2 regions of the Kitasatospora sp. NPDC094016 genome follow, and region 2 is predicted to be linked to the other one. Evidence: riboswitches for the same ligand, from Rfam matches in the RefSeq annotation. Region 2 holds a riboswitch; the other holds the start of a gene.
The links. Region 2 has a riboswitch for glycine ahead of gcvT (glycine cleavage system aminomethyltransferase GcvT). Riboswitches for the same ligand answer to the same signal wherever they lie in the genome.
Positions count from the first base shown of each region.

Region 1 (7,730 bases), on a different contig from region 2:
GCGGTGTCGGGCGGGTCACCGTGCGGTTCGAGACGCCGTGGAGCGGGCCGGGGCGCATCCGGACCTTCGCGGTGGACGATCCGGCGCTGGAGCCGGCCCGTCCGCTGCCGCTGTGGGGGGCCGAGGGGTCGGAAGGGCCGGAGGAGCCGGGGGTGCCGGGGCTGTGAAACGCGAAGCGGCCCCAACCGGTGGGGGGAGTACCGGTTGGGGCCGCATACCGTGCCGGACTTCGTGCGGTCGTGATGCCCTCGCGACCGTCCGAAGGCCGGGCCGCCGCGCCCTGTCCCTGAGCGCGGCGGCCGGACGCCTGGTCAGGCGTCGGTCTTGGCCAGCTCGGGGCTGGAGTTCCGCTCGGCCGTGCCGCCCGAGGCGACGACGGTGGCGGCCGGCTTGACGCCGCGGATCAGGAACGGGACGACGCCGGCGACGGCGCAGACGACGGCCGCGGCCCAGAACGCGTGCTTGTAGGCGTCCAGGGTGGGCAGCAGCAGCGGGATCTGCGGCGGCAGCTTCATGGTGTCGCCGGTCAGGATGGCGGCCATCACGGCGGTGCCGATCGCACCACCGACGGTGCGCAGCACGGCGTTCATGCCGTTGGCGATGCCGCTCTGCTCCACCGGGACGGCGCCGTTGATGTAGGCCGGCATCGCGGAGAACGCCAGGCCGATGCCCAGGCCGAAGATCGCCGAGGAGGTGTAGATGTCGCCCTCGTGGCTGTGCCGCACGGCCAGGTAGGCCATCGCGACGGCACCCAGGACGCCACCGAGGACCAGCGGCAGGCGCGGGCCGCGGCGGGCGATCAGCATCGCGCCGACCGGAGCCGCCACCATCGAGCCGATCGCGGACGGCAGCAGCAGCAGACCGGCGTGCAGGACGGTCGCGGTGAAGCCGTAGTGGGTCAGCTTCTCCGGGGTCTGGGCGAAGTTGCTGATCACCATGAACGAGCCGTACATGCCGAAGCCGATCAGCAGGCCGGCCAGGTTGGTGAAGGCGACGGCCGGACGGGACATCATCTTCATGTCCACCAGGGGGTGCGCGACCTTGGTCTCGATGACCCCCCAGATCAGGGCGACGACGGCGGCCACGGCGAACAGGCCGAGGGTCTTGGTCGAGGTCCAGCCCCAGTGGTTGCCCTGGCTGACCGCGACGAGCAGGGCGGAGAGCCAGCCGGCCAGGGTGAGGGCGCCGAGCGGGTCGGCGCCGCCCTCCTTGTCGGTGACCGGGTCGGACGGGACGCGGAACGCGACCAGGGCGACCGCGATCAGGCCGAAGACCAGGCCCATCCAGAAGATCGACTTGTAGCTCCAGTGCTCCAGCAGGAGACCGGTCGCGACCAGGCCGAGGCCGGAGCCGACGCCCATCGAGGCGCTGATGGCGGCGACGCCGCCGGTCACCTTCTGCTTGGGCAGCTCGTCGCGGACGATGCTGATCGCCAGCGGGAGCACGCCACCGCCGGCGCCCTGGAGGACACGGGCGACGACCAGCCAGGTGAAGGAGTGGGTGCTGACCGCCAGCGCCGAACCGGCGACCAGACCGGCCAGCGAGATCAGCAGCATCGGCTTACGGCCCCGGAGGTCGCCGAAGCGGCCCAGCAGGGGAGTCAGCACGGCGGCGGAGAGCAGGTTGGCGGTCATCAGCCAGGTGATGCTGGACGCGGAGACGCTCAGTTCCTTGGCCAGCGAGGGCAGGATCGGGACGACCGCGGTCTGCACCACGCTGAACGACAGCATCGCCAGGATGAGGGCCGGCAGGACCCGGGCGCTGCTCTGCTTCTCGGCCGCGGTGGTGGGCTGTGGTGCCTCACTCACGGTTGCTTCCTCCCGTACATAGTGAATGAACTGAAGTAACCATGCCGGGAGATACTTCAGAGTGTCAAATATCCATTGGTGACGCTTTGGCAAAATCGAAGGATTCCGGCCGGGCGGCGACCGGGACGAGGGCATGCCGAGGGCCCCGGACCGAGTGGTCCGGGGCCCTCGGGAGAGAGGTCAGGCGAACGGGCGCAGCACGGCCGGGCGGGGGGCCTCGGCCGCCGGGGTGGCCGTCGGGGTCGCCGGGGCGGCGGCGGTGTTGTCGTGGATCTCGACGTGCTCGCGGCGCAGCTCGTCCCGGATCACCTCCTCGGCGGTGTAGCGCTCCACCACCAGGCGGACCCGCTCGATCGGGGTGAGGTACTTGCGGACCACCGGGCGCTCCTCGCGCAGGGTGACCTCCTCCACCGCCTCGGTGATCTCCTTCTCGGTGAGCGAGGCACGCTCGGCCTCGCTCACCGGCATCCGCTCCACCCGGACGCGCTCGCGGACCACCGGGACGCGGCGCTCGACCTGCTCGCTGGTCACGTACTTGCGCAGCTTCGCGGTGCCCACGATGTGCCAGTCCGTGGTGATGTCCAGGCGCTCCTCGCGGCAGGTGATCTCCACCGGGCCGTTGGGGGACGACGGGGCGGGGCCGGTCGAGCGCTCCGGGACCGGCGCGGCCATGGCCGAGTTCGTGGTCGCGGTGGTCGTCACGATCGGGGCGGGCTGCGGCTTGGGCTCGGTCGTCGTGGGGGTGGCCGCGGGTGAGGGGGTGTTGAGGGTTCGCACGTTGACCTCTGTCGCGGTGCCGGTGGGGTCGGCAGGGGTGGTGGTCGGGGCGGGGTCGAGGGAGTGGAAGGCGATGGGCTTCACGGGCTCGGCCGCCGAGGTGGTGCCGAAGTCGAGGTCGGGGCGCGCGGGGCGGTCGCCGTCCCGGCCGGCCGGGCGGTCGCTCTCGCGGCCGACGGGCCGGTCACCCTCACGGTCGGCAGGACGGTCGCCGTCCCGGCCGACCGGGCGGCCGTTCGCCGGGGTGTCCAGGCCGTAGTAGCGGTAGAGCTGGAGCTCCTGGGCGGGCGACAGGTGCTGGCCGGCGCCGAAGTCCGGCGACTCCTTCACCAGCGACTTGTCGTACGGCACCCGGAGCTCGTCGCCGGAGAACTCGCTGGTGGTGAGCGGGACGAAGGCGTCCCGGCCGAAGATGCCGGTCCGGACGGCCGCCCACTCCGGCTGGCCGGTGGCGTCGTCCAGGTAGACCTCGTCGACCGTGCCGATCTTGTCTCCGTTGCGGTCGACCGCCTTGTGGCCGATGAGGTCCCGGGGGTCGATATCGGTTTGCACTCTTTCCTCCAGTGCGCTGCGCCTGCGGAACTCCCGCAGGACCGTGGCCGGAGCACCCGTTCCGCCTGCCACTTCACACCAAAGGCCATGAATCGGACGGGCGCGACCGGGGTGCGCCGGACGGGCTCCGGGCTGGACCGTCCGGGGGACGCGCGTAGACCCCGAGCGACCCGACGCGACCGTGATCGGGGGGCCTGCCGCTGGTACCCTGGGCGGCGACCGCCGAGCCCGCTCGGGAGAGTCCCCGGCCACGGAAAGCGCTGGTCGGGGCGCCGAAGGAGCAACTCCTCCCCGGAATCTCTCAGGCATCCGTACCGTGTGGGGTAGGTCACTCTGGAAAGCAGGGCAGGACCGTCGGCAGGGAGCCGACGGGCACCACCCTCACCGACGGTGCAAGCCGGCGGCGTGCCCACAGCGCGCCGTGCGGGTGAAGCTCTCAGGTCCCGATGACAGAGGGGGAGGCCTGTCGGGTTCGCCCGCCCGGGTCGAGCCGCTGTCCGCAGCGGCTCCGGCCGGTCGGCGTGCGCACCCCCGCCGGTCCGTGACCAGGAGGCCTCGACCACCATGAACGCCCAGCCGAACGCGGGACGCCCCACCGGCGCCTCGACCCTCACCGAGCTTGAGCTGGCCAGCCCCTTCGAGAACCGCCACATCGGCCCCGACGACGCCGCGCAGCAGAAGATGCTGGCGTCCATCGGCTACGGCTCGCTGGACGAACTCGCCGCCACCGCCGTTCCCGAGGCGATCCGCTCCATCACCGGCCTGGACCTGCCCGGCGGCCGCAGCGAGGCCCAGGTGCTCGCCGAACTGCGCGAGCTGGCGAGCCGCAACCAGGTGCTCCAGCCGATGATCGGCCTGGGCTACTACGGCACCTTCACCCCGCCGGTGATCCTGCGCAACGTCATGGAGAACCCGGCCTGGTACACCGCCTACACGCCGTACCAGCCGGAGATCTCCCAGGGCCGCCTGGAGGCGCTGCTCAACTTCCAGACCCTGGTCTCCGACCTGACCGGCCTGCCGACCTCCGGCTCCTCGCTGCTCGACGAGGGCACCGCGGCCGCCGAGGCGATGGCGCTCGCCCGCCGCGTCACCAAGGTCAAGGGCGGCGTCTTCCTGGTCGACGCCGAGACCCTGCCGCAGACCACCGCGGTGATCAACACCCGCGCCGTGCCGACCGGTGTCGAGGTCGTCGTCGCCGACCTGTCCCAGGGCATCCCGGCCGAGATCGCCGAGCGCGGCGTCTTCGGCGTGCTGCTCCAGTACCCGGGCGCCACCGGTGTGGTCCGCGACCTCACCCCGGTCATCGAGCAGGCGCACGGCCTCGGCGCGATCGTCGCGGTCGCCGCCGACCTGCTGGCGCTGACCCTGCTCGCCTCGCCGGGTTCGCTCGGCGCCGACATCGCCTGCGGCACCTCGCAGCGCTTCGGCGTCCCGATGGGCTTCGGCGGCCCGCACGCCGGCTACCTGTCGGTGCGCGCCGAGTACGCCCGCTCGCTGCCCGGCCGCCTGGTCGGCGTCTCGGTCGACGCCGACGGCAACCGTGCCTACCGCCTGGCGCTGCAGACCCGCGAGCAGCACATCCGCCGCGAGAAGGCCACCAGCAACATCTGCACCGCCCAGGTGCTGCTCGCCGTCATGGCCTCGATGTACGCCGTCTACCACGGTCCGGACGGCCTGGCCGACATCGCCCGCCGCACCCACCGCTACGCCGCCGCCCTCGCCGAGGGCCTGCGGGCCGGCGGTGTCGAGCTGCTGCACGGCGAGTTCTTCGACACCGTCACCGCCGTCGTCCCGGGCCGTGCCGCCGAGATCGCGGCCGCCGCCCGCGCCAACGGCGTCAACGTCCACCAGGACGGCGCGGACCGGATCTCGGTCTCCACCGACGAGACCACCACCCGCGAGCACCTCGCCGCCGTCTGGGCCGCGTTCGGCGTCCCCGCGGTCGAGGTCGCCGAGGGCGCCGACGCGCTGCCGGCCGCGCTGCTGCGCCAGGACGAGTACCTGACCCACCCGGTCTTCCACAGCCACCGCTCGGAGACCGCCATGCTGCGCTACCTGCGCCGCCTGTCGGACCGGGACTACGCGCTGGACCGCGGCATGATCCCGCTGGGCTCCTGCACCATGAAGCTCAACGCGACCACCGAGATGGAGGCCGTCACCTGGCCGGAGTTCGGCCAGCTGCACCCCTTCGCGCCGATCGAGCAGGCCCAGGGCTTCCTCAGCCTGATCCGCGAGCTGGAGCGCCAGCTGGTCGAGGTGACCGGCTACGACGCCGTCTCGATCCAGCCGAACGCGGGCTCGCAGGGCGAGCTGGCCGGCCTGCTGGCCGTCCGCGCCTACCACCACGCCAACGGCGACACCCAGCGCGACGTCTGCCTGATCCCCTCCTCCGCGCACGGCACCAACGCGGCCTCCGCGGTGATGGCAGGCATGCGCGTGGTCGTGGTGAAGACCCTGGTCGACGGCGACGTGGACGTCGAGGACCTGAAGGCCAAGATCGAGCAGCACCGGGACAGCCTCTCCGTGCTGATGGTCACCTACCCGTCCACCCACGGCGTGTACGAGACCCAGATCACCGACATCTGCGCCCTGGTGCACGAGGCCGGCGGCCAGGTGTACGTGGACGGCGCCAACCTGAACGCCCTGGTCGGCCTCGCCAAGCCGGGCAAGTTCGGCGCGGACGTCTCGCACCTGAACCTGCACAAGACCTTCTGCATCCCGCACGGCGGCGGCGGCCCGGGCGTCGGCCCGGTCGCGGTGCGCGCCCACCTGGCGCCGTACCTGCCGAACCACCCGCTGCAGCCGGAGGCCGGCCCGGCCACCGGGGTCGGCCCGATCTCGGCGGCACCGTGGGGCTCGGCGGCCATCCTGCCGATCTCCTGGGCGTACGTCCGGCTGATGGGCGGCGAGGGCCTCAAGCGCGCGACCCAGGTCGCGGTGCTGAACGCCAACTACATCGCCAAGCGGCTGGCACCGCACTTCCCGGTGCTCTACACCGGCCCCGGCGGGCTGGTCGCGCACGAGTGCATCATCGACCTGCGTCCGCTGACCAAGGAGACGGGCGTGACGGTGGACGACATCGCCAAGCGCCTGATCGACTACGGCTTCCACGCGCCGACGATGTCCTTCCCGGTGGCCGGCACGCTGATGATCGAGCCGACCGAGTCCGAGGACCTGCACGAGATCGACCGGTTCTGCGACGCGATGATCGAGATCCGGGCCGAGATCGACAAGGTCGGCTCGGGCGAGTGGGCGGCCGCGGACAACCCGCTGCGCAACGCCCCGCACACCGCCGCCGAGCTGGCCGGCGACTGGGCGCACGGCTACTCGCGGCAGGAGGCGGTCTTCCCGGCGGGCGTGAACCCGGCGGACAAGTACTGGCCGCCGGTCAGCCGGATCGACGGCGCGTACGGCGACCGCAACCTGGTCTGCTCCTGCCCGCCGCTGGACGAGTACGGCGCCTGATCCGGACCGGACGTACGGCAGGGCCCCGACGGGACGTATCCGTCGGGGCCCTGCCCCTTGCCGTCGTCCGGCGGCTGCCCCCGCCGGGTGCGGTCAGGCCGCGTGGGCGACGGGGCGGCGCGGTGCGATCACCCGGCCGTCGGGCAGCAGCTCTCCGGTGTCCTCGAACAGCACGACGCCGTTGCAGAGCAGGCTCCAGCCCTGCTCCGGGTGGCAGGCCACCGTGGCGGCCGCCTCGCGGTCCTCGGACTCGGCCGACGGGCACTCAGGACGGTGCTGGCACATACGTACCCTCGCTTCGCTCTGCGATCCTCCCCCGTGGTGCGGCCGCCGGCGGAGCCGTCGGGAGCCGCCGCGGTAGCCGGATCCTGTCCGCGCGCCGACCAGGTGTGGACCGACGCTCAAGTGGGTAGGACAGGTGGTCCTTCCACGCTGGTTCCCAGTGTCGGCATCTGTGGACGTGCGCGCAGGGATTTCGTGACATGCGCCACAACTCCCGGGCAGAGATCACCCGTTCAGGTGGGTCTGGCGGGGAAAGGCGCACCGACGGGTCAGCTGCGGCATGGCCCGAGGAGGTCAGAGCGGATGGCCCGTCCGGGTGGTTCGGGCGGGTGAGGGCGACGCGCACGCCCACCGGGCCACCGGGTGGTGGCCCGGTGGCCCGGTGGGCGTGGGGTCGGCTCAGGAGGAACCGAGCAGCAGTGGCTTGGCGAGCGGCGCCCGGGCGAGCAGCGGCAGCAACTCGCCGGCCGGGTAGGCGCGGTGCGCGGTGACGCCGAGCGGGGCCGGGGCCAGCGGGATCAGCTGGTCGGCGGCCGGGTCGGCGTCGGGGCCGTGCAGCCACAGTGCCGTCGCGTACTGCCCGGGGAAGGTCAACAGCCGGGGCTGCTGGCGGGACCGGGAGCCCTGGGCGAGCTGCCAGGCCTGGCGCAGCGCCCGGACCGTCGAGTCGAGGTAGGGGCCGGCGGTGAAGTGCGAGAAGGTGTGGCCCTCGACGGCCTGGACGACCTCGGCGGCGGCGGCGACCTCGGCGCCGTCCTTGATCAGGAAGCGCCAGCCCGTGCGGCGGGCGGCGCGCAGCTCCGGGCGCGGCCCCTCCAGGACGTGGACGGCGAGCGGGTGCGTGGG
Region 1 is NZ_JBEOUK010000011.1:11,917-19,646, forward strand. Features, by position in the region: gene ABT015_RS13265 (DNA polymerase IV) at 1-167, shown strand, start outside; gene ABT015_RS13270 (MFS transporter) at 312-1,808, opposite strand; gene ABT015_RS37980 (PRC and DUF2382 domain-containing protein) at 1,989-3,137, opposite strand; glycine riboswitch at 3,361-3,464, shown strand; glycine riboswitch at 3,466-3,597, shown strand; gene gcvP (aminomethyl-transferring glycine dehydrogenase) at 3,702-6,602, shown strand; gene ABT015_RS13290 (DUF5999 family protein) at 6,696-6,887, opposite strand; gene ABT015_RS13295 (hypothetical protein) at 7,284-7,730, opposite strand, start outside.
Region 1: another riboswitch for glycine. It lies ahead of gcvP (aminomethyl-transferring glycine dehydrogenase); the one in region 2 lies ahead of gcvT (glycine cleavage system aminomethyltransferase GcvT).

Region 2 (7,730 bases):
GATGGTCTGGTCGTCCGGCGTCTCGATCGAGTTCAGGCCGCCGGTCTTGTCCTTGTACGGGCCCTGGTACGGGGTCTCGTTGTCGACCAGCAGGTCGTGGAAGTACGTCGGGCCGTTGGAGTTCACGTCCGGCGCGAAGTTGGAGCGCTCGACGGCGTACTTGACGTCCTTGGAGCTGATCGCGGTGCCGTCGTCGAACTTCAGGCCCGCGCGCAGCTTGTACGTCCAGGTCAGGCCGTCCGCGCTGACCCTGCCCAGGCTCTCGGCGAGGTCCGGGACCAGCTTGTTGCCGTTCGAACCGGCGCCCGGGGCGAAGGTGGTCAGCGGACGCCCGTACAGGCGCGAGAAGTTGTAGATGTAGGCGTAGTACGTGTTGCCCGGGTCGAAGGAGTCCGGGGCGCCCTTCATCTCGTAGGTGACCGTCCCGCCCTTCTTGTCCGAGGCGTTGACGACGCCCTTGGTGGCGGCGTCGGCACCGCCGCCACCGGCGCTGCTGCCGCTGGCGGAGGAGGACGAGCCGGAGCCCTTGCTGCCGGAGGTGCAGCCGGTCACGATCAGGACCGCGGCGGCTGCCGCCGCGGTCAGGGCGACGGTACGGGACCTGCGCATGGGTGAGATCAACCCCTTGAGGATGGGAAGGAGGGAGGGCCTGACGTTGCGTCAGTTGCTCTTGGGATCGAGGGCGTCACGCAGCCCGTCGCCGAGCAGGTTGAAGGCGAGCACGGTGAGGAAGATCGCCAGACCGGGGACCACCATGTACTGGGGGTCCACCTGGTAGTACTTGATCGCGTCCTGGAGGATTCCGCCCCAGGAGGCCTGCGGCGGCTGGATGCCGACGCCGAGGAAGCTGAGGCCGGCCTCGAAGAGGATGTTGGTCGGGATCAGCAGGGTCGAGTAGACCAGGATCGGACCGACCAGGTTCGGCAGCAGTTCCTTGAACAGGATGAACGGGCCGCGGGCGCCCAGGCTGCGGGCCGCGTGGACGAACTCCCGCTCGCGCAGCGACAGCGTCTGTCCGCGCACGATCCGGCCCATGTAGGGCCAGTTGAAGAAGCCGATCACGAAGATCAGCACCATGATGTGCAGCGGGAGGCCGTGCAGGCCGAACGCGCCGCCCTGCAGCGAGGTCGAGATCGCGATGGCGAAGAGCAGCAGCGGGAAGGCGAGGAAGACGTCCATGATGCGGCTGATCACGGTGTCCACCCAGCCGCCGTAGTAGCCGGCCATGACACCGAGCACGGTGCCGATCGTGTTCGACAGCAGGGTCGCGCCGAAGGCGACCAGCAGGGAGACCCAGGAGCCCTCGATCACGCGGGAGAGCAGGTCGCGGCCCTGGAGCGGGTCGACGCCGAGCGGGTGGTCCCAGCTCATCCCGCCCCAGTCACCGAGCGGGATGCCGCCCAGGTTGGCGTCGAGCAGGTCCTGGTTCAGGGCGTCGGGGTCGAGGCCGAACAGGGCCTCGATGGGCTTGGCCAGTACGGCCAGCAGGATCAGCAGGATCACCACGACGCCGCCGGCGACGGCGAGTTTGTCGCGCTTGAAGCGGGTCCAGGCGATCTGGCCGAGGGAGCGGCCCTCGATCTTCTTGGCCGGGCTCGCGGGGGCGGGTGCCTCCGGTTCGTTCCCGGTGGTTGCGATGGGTGCGGTCATGGTCAGTTGGTCCCCTCGCCGACGGTGGCCGGCCCACGGGCGCCGGTCACCGGTTCGGCGGTACGGCTGCGGACGTGCGGAGGTGCTTGGAACGGGTGTTCGCGGCAGTACGTCGTGCACGGGTACTGCCCCAACGCGGGATGGGCTTCGCGTGGTTCTGGCGGTCGGCGTGCGCGTTCACCTTCGTGGGGTTCCCAGTACGCGCGGTGCGTTGCGCAGAACTCTCTGCCATCCGAACTGGCTTGCGCCAGCCCTGACAACCGACAGATGCCCAACTGTGATCTGTGCGCATGCACCTCCTACGTCTTCGGCATATCCCTCTTCACACGGCCGCAACTGGCATGTCAAGGTGATCGACGGTAACGGCCGGAAGTTCGCCCGGAAAGCACCGAAGCCGACCTGATGCAAGATCAAGTCGGCTTCTGGAAAAAGGTTTTGGTTGTCAGCGCCCCGGGTATCCGGGCCACGGCTGCTGCGGCTGCCCGGTCCAGCCCGGCGCGGGCTGCTGCGTGCCGTAGCCGTAGCCCGGCCCCTGCTGCGCGGGGTACGGCGGAGGCGGCACCGGCGGGTACGGGCCGGTCGGCGGCCGCCCCGCCTCCCGGTCGAAGAACGGGCGCGCGTGGGCCCGCATCCACAGCGCCACCGGGTCGTACTCGTCCGCCATCGCCACCGTGGACACCGCCAGCCCCTCCGGGGCCACCGCGATCGCCCGCTGCATCAGCGCCCGCACGGCCTCCACCGCCGGCGGTGAACTCTCGTACAGCTCCAGGCCGATCGCCAGGTACGGCTCCCCCACGGCCGGCTGCACCCAGGCCCGGCGCAGCGCCCGCACCGCGCGCACCTCACCGGCCTGCCGCTCCAGCAGCGCGAAGAACGGCTGGGCGTTCAGCTGCGGCTCGCTCAGCTTCAACGGCCCGGCCGGCAGCCGCTCCAGGCCCGCGGCGATCCGCCGCAGGTCCGCCCAGGGCACCCCGACCCCGCCGCCGGGCGCGTGCGGGTTGAGCCACAGGCCCCAGCGGGTCCGGTACAGCGAAGCGGCGATCTCCCGCCCGGAGATGACCTCGTGGGCCCGCTCCCAGCCGGACGACGCCAGCTGCTCGGACGAGGTGACGGCCGGCGCGTAGCCGTGGCCGCTGATCTCCATGTTCCCGTACTGGGCGTCCGCGCTGCCCGGCGTGCCGTGCCACAGCAGCATCCAGACCTGGCCGTCGGCCAGTGCGTGCAGCAGTTGCTCGTACGCCTCGTAGCGCTCCGGCGCGACCTCGCGCAGGGCGCGCTCCAGCGCGCCCGGATCCGCTCCGGGGCGCCCGGCGGGTGCCTGGCCCCAGGGCCCCGGTGCACCGCCCGCTACCGCTCCCGCACTCATGCGCCCACCTCGCCGCGCCTCTTTCCTCAAGCCTGCCGGCCCGTCGGCCGTCTGCACGCACCCTATGGCGCGGCACCGACCACCGCCACGGCGACGTGCCTCCGATACGAACCCCGCTCAACCCCGCGCGTAGAAAGGGAGTACCCGGGTGAGCAGCCACTCGACCACCGGGTCATCGGCGAGATCGAGCAGTACGAGGTGGACGCCCCCCGGCAGCGGCGCGGTTCCCAGCGCGCGGCCGAGCGCCTCGTTCACCGCGCCCGGGTCGGCCGGGGCCGTCTGGTCCAGCTGGACGCCCACGAACATCACGGTCGGCTCGCCCTCGATGCTGGCGAGCGCCCGGCGCGCCGTCAACACTCCGGGCAGGGCGGACAGTTCGGCCCGGCAGGCGGCCAGGAAGTGCTCCGGGTCCTCCCCCGGCACCGGCTCGCGCAGCGCCACCCGGCCACCGGTCGGCGCCTCCGGGCCCTGGCCCTGGTTCTGTCCCCGGCCCTGGTTCTGTCCCTGGTTCAGGCCCTGATCCTGGTCGGCCAGGCGCTCCTCGCGCGGGCCGCGCCGCAGCTCCGCCACACCCTGCGGCGGCACCGGGATGCCCACCGCCGCCTCCGGGTTGACCGCGATGCCCACGCCCAGCGGCAGCCCGCGGGCGAACTCCCAGACCGGCGCCACCGCGAAGGCCATCCCCGGCGCCTGCCGCAGGAACACCTCCTGCGAGGAGAACACCGGCACGTACGGCTCGCCGGCCAGCTCGATGGTCGGCAGGTCCAGCGCGGGCCCCTGCGGGTCGCCGCCGGCCGGCAGCGGGATCCACACCTGGCTGCGGGCCAGCACCTCGATCACCCGCGGCGTCGCACCCGGGTCGCCCAGCGCGGCGGTCAGCACCTGCTCCAGCTCGTTGGCCGGCCACCCGCCGCCCGGCGGCGCCGACTCCGGCCCGCCCCACCCCTGCTGCTGCTCCACCGGGTACCCCATGCGCGCCTGATCCGCCCTCTGCCGGTCGGCCGCCCTCTGCTGCGCCGACGCGCAGCAGTCTAGGGCTGTGTCCGAAGTGGCGGGGTGTGACCGGGTCCCCTCTCCCGTCGTCGGCGCGGACGTGCCATGATGTGCGCGTTCGACGGCGCGGCGCGCCGGCGGACCGACAACTCCATACCGGCCGCTCGAACCCGCGCGGGAGAGCCCGGAGTGCCCCGTCAGGCGGCACAGCCGGCGCCGAAGGAGCAACTCCTCCCCGGAATCTCTCAGGCCCCCTTACCGCACGGGTTAGGCACATCTGGAAAGTGGCGCACGGCCCTGTCGCGCGCCCACCCACGGTGCAAGCCACCATGCTGTCCTGGATGCTGGAAACAGCTGCGGGCGCGTGGGCGGTGAAGCTCTCAGGTTCGACGACAGATGGGGAGACCCACGCCGCCGCATGCCCGCGCGCAGGGTCGGCCCCCGAGCGGGTCCGGTTCCGGCGCGTGCACCCATGAGTGCCCCGACCGAGGAGTTCCAGGCCATGTCGTCCCTCCGCCTCACCGCGCTCGACGCGCTGCACCGCGCCCTCGGCGCGACCATGACCGACTTCGCCGGCTGGGACATGCCGCTGCGCTACGGCAGCGAGCGCGAGGAACACCTCGCCGTCCGCACCCGGGCCGGGCTGTTCGACCTCTCCCACATGGGCGAGATCACCGTCACCGGCCAGCAGGCCGGCGAGATGCTGGACCACGCGCTGGTCGGCTTCGTCTCCGCGCTGGGCGTGCTGCGCGCCCGCTACACCATGATCTGCGCCGAGGACGGCGGCATCCTGGACGACCTGATCGTCTACCGCCTGCGCGAGGACGCCTTCCTGGTCGTCGCCAACGCCTCCAACGCCCAGCTGGTGCTGGACGAGCTGATCGCCCGCGCCAAGGGCTTCGACGCCGTCGTCACGGACGACCGCGACACCTACGCGCTGATCGCCGTCCAGGGCCCGGAGGCCACCGCGATCCTGGCCGGGACCACCGACGCCGACCTGCCCGGCCTGAAGTACTACGCGATCCTCCCGGCCCAGGTCGCCGGCCGCGACGTGCTGCTCGCCCGGACCGGCTACACCGGCGAGGACGGCTTCGAGATCTTCTGCAACCCGGGCGACGCCGAGGGGGTCTGGCAGGCGCTGACCGCCGCCGGCGAGGGCCGCGGCCTGGTCCCGTGCGGCCTGTCCTGCCGCGACACGCTGCGCCTGGAGGCCGGCATGCCGCTGTACGGGCACGAGCTCTCCACCGACCTGACCCCGTTCGACGCGGGCCTGGGCCGGGTCGTGCGCTTCGACAAGACCACCAACGAGGGCGCCTTCGTCGGCCGCAAGGCGCTGGAGAAGGCCGCCGCCGAGGCCGAGGCCAACCCGCCGCGGGTGCTGGTCGGTCTGGTCTCCGAGGGCAAGCGCGTCCCGCGCGCCGAGTACACCGTGGTCTCCGCCGACGGCGCCCCGATCGGCCGGATCACCTCGGGCGCCCCGTCCCCGACCCTGGGCCGGCCGATCGCGATCGCCTACGTGGACGCGGCCCACGCCACCCCCGGCACCGCCGTCGCGGTGGACGTGCGCGGCAAGCACGAGCCGGTCGAGGTCGTGGCGCTGCCGTTCTACAAGCGCGCCCGCTGAGGCCCCGCCCTCCCGCAAACCCGGTGGACCCGGGCTTGAGCCACGCCTGATCCAGGTCCGGCCCGTGCCCGCACCACGCCTGATCCGCGTCGAAGCCGTCCGTGCGGCGGCCCGCTTCGTCGTACCCGCTTCCCATCCTGGAGAATGACGCCATGAGCAACCCCCAGCACCTGCAGTACACCAAGGAGCACGAGTGGCTGACCGCCGTCGAGGGCGGTGTCTCCACCGTCGGCATCACCGCCCACGCGGCCGACGCGCTCGGTGACATCGTCTACGTGCAGCTGCCCGAGGTCGGCGCCGACGTGACCGCGGGCGAGTCCTGTGGCGAGCTGGAGTCCACCAAGTCGGTCAGCGACCTGTTCTCCCCGGTGACCGGGAAGATCGTCGAGATCAACCAGGACGTCCTGGACGACAACAGCCTGGTCAACAGCGCCCCGTTCGAGGGCGGCTGGCTGTTCAAGGTCCAGGTGGAGTCCACCGACGAACTGCTCAGCGCGGACGAGTACACCGCCTTCATCGGCGGCTGACCCGCTCGTGACGGGGCGGCCGCAGCGCGGCGGCCGCCCCGCCAGGCTCCCCCCTCTCTGCTCCCGTCTCTCTCCTCCCGGGAAGACCACACCATGACGGTTCTGAACCAGTCCCTGCACTCCCTCGACCCGGAGATCGCCGCCGCGGTCGACGCCGAGCTGCACCGCCAGCAGACCACCCTGGAGATGATCGCCTCCGAGAACTTCGCCCCGGTGGCGGTCATGGAGGCCCAGGGCTCGGTACTCACCAACAAGTACGCCGAGGGTTACCCCGGCCGCCGCTACTACGGCGGCTGCGAGCACGTCGACGTGGTCGAGCAGATCGCGATCGACCGCATCAAGGCCCTGTTCGGCGCCGAGCACGCCAACGTCCAGCCGCACTCGGGCGCCCAGGCCAACGCCGCCGCGATGTTCGCGCTGATCAAGCCGGGCGACACCATCCTGGGCCTGAACCTGGCCCACGGCGGTCACCTGACCCACGGCATGAAGATCAACTTCTCCGGCAAGCTCTACAACGTGGTCGCGTACCACGTGGACGAGAAGACCGGCCAGGTCGACATGGCCGAGGTCGAGCGCCTGGCCAAGGAGCACCAGCCGAAGCTGATCATCGCGGGCTGGTCCGCCTACCCGCGCCAGCTGGACTTCGCCGCGTTCCGCCGGGTCGCCGACGAGGTCGGCGCGCTGCTGATGGTGGACATGGCGCACTTCGCCGGCCTGGTCGCCGCCGGTCTGCACCCCAACCCGGTGCCGTACGCGGACGTGGTCACCACCACCACCCACAAGACCCTGGGCGGCCCGCGCGGCGGTGTCATCCTGTCCAAGGCCGAGTACGCCAAGAAGATCAACTCCGCGGTGTTCCCCGGCCAGCAGGGTGGCCCGCTGGAGCACGTGATCGCCGGCAAGGCCGTCGCCTTCAAGGTCGCCGCGTCCGAGGAGTTCAAGGAGCGCCAGCAGCGCACTCTGGAGGGCGCCAAGATCCTCGCCGAGCGCCTGCTCCAGGCCGACGTCGCCGAGGCCGGCGCCTCGGTGCTGTCCGGCGGCACCGACGTGCACCTCGTCCTGGTCGACCTGCGCAACAGCCGGCTCGACGGCCAGCAGGCCGAGGACCGCCTGCACGAGGTCGGCATCACGGTCAACCGCAACGCCGTCCCGAACGACCCGCGGCCGCCGATGGTCACCTCCGGCCTGCGCATCGGCACCCCCGCGCTCGCCACCCGCGGCTTCCAGGCCGAGGACTTCCGCGAGGTCGCCGACATCATCGCCGAGGCGCTCAAGCCCGCCTTCGACGAGAACGCCGCCACCGCGCTCAAGGCCCGCGTCACCGCGCTGGCCGAGAAGTACCCGCTCTACCCGAACCTCTGATCACCTCGGTGATCGTTCGGGCGGGGTGACCGGCCTCACCCCGCCGCGGCACCTGGGATCCCGGGGCACCGCGCACACTGGACAGTGCGCGCGGTGCCCCGACCCGTGTCGTCCCCCGCCCGCCAGTCCTTCCACGAGACAGACAAGGACGTCCCCCCGTGGCCCTCAGCGTCTTCGACCTCTTCTCCATCGGCATCGGCCCGTCGAG
Region 2 is NZ_JBEOUK010000043.1:36,747-44,476, forward strand. Features, by position in the region: gene ABT015_RS30150 (ABC transporter substrate-binding protein) at 1-609, opposite strand, end outside; gene ABT015_RS30155 (ABC transporter permease) at 661-1,650, opposite strand; gene ABT015_RS30160 (enhanced serine sensitivity protein SseB C-terminal domain-containing protein) at 2,093-3,016, opposite strand; gene ABT015_RS30165 (enhanced serine sensitivity protein SseB C-terminal domain-containing protein) at 3,134-3,988, opposite strand; glycine riboswitch at 4,175-4,280, shown strand; gene gcvT (glycine cleavage system aminomethyltransferase GcvT) at 4,512-5,633, shown strand; gene gcvH (glycine cleavage system protein GcvH) at 5,786-6,160, shown strand; gene glyA (serine hydroxymethyltransferase) at 6,254-7,522, shown strand; gene ABT015_RS30185 (L-serine ammonia-lyase) at 7,681-7,730, shown strand, end outside.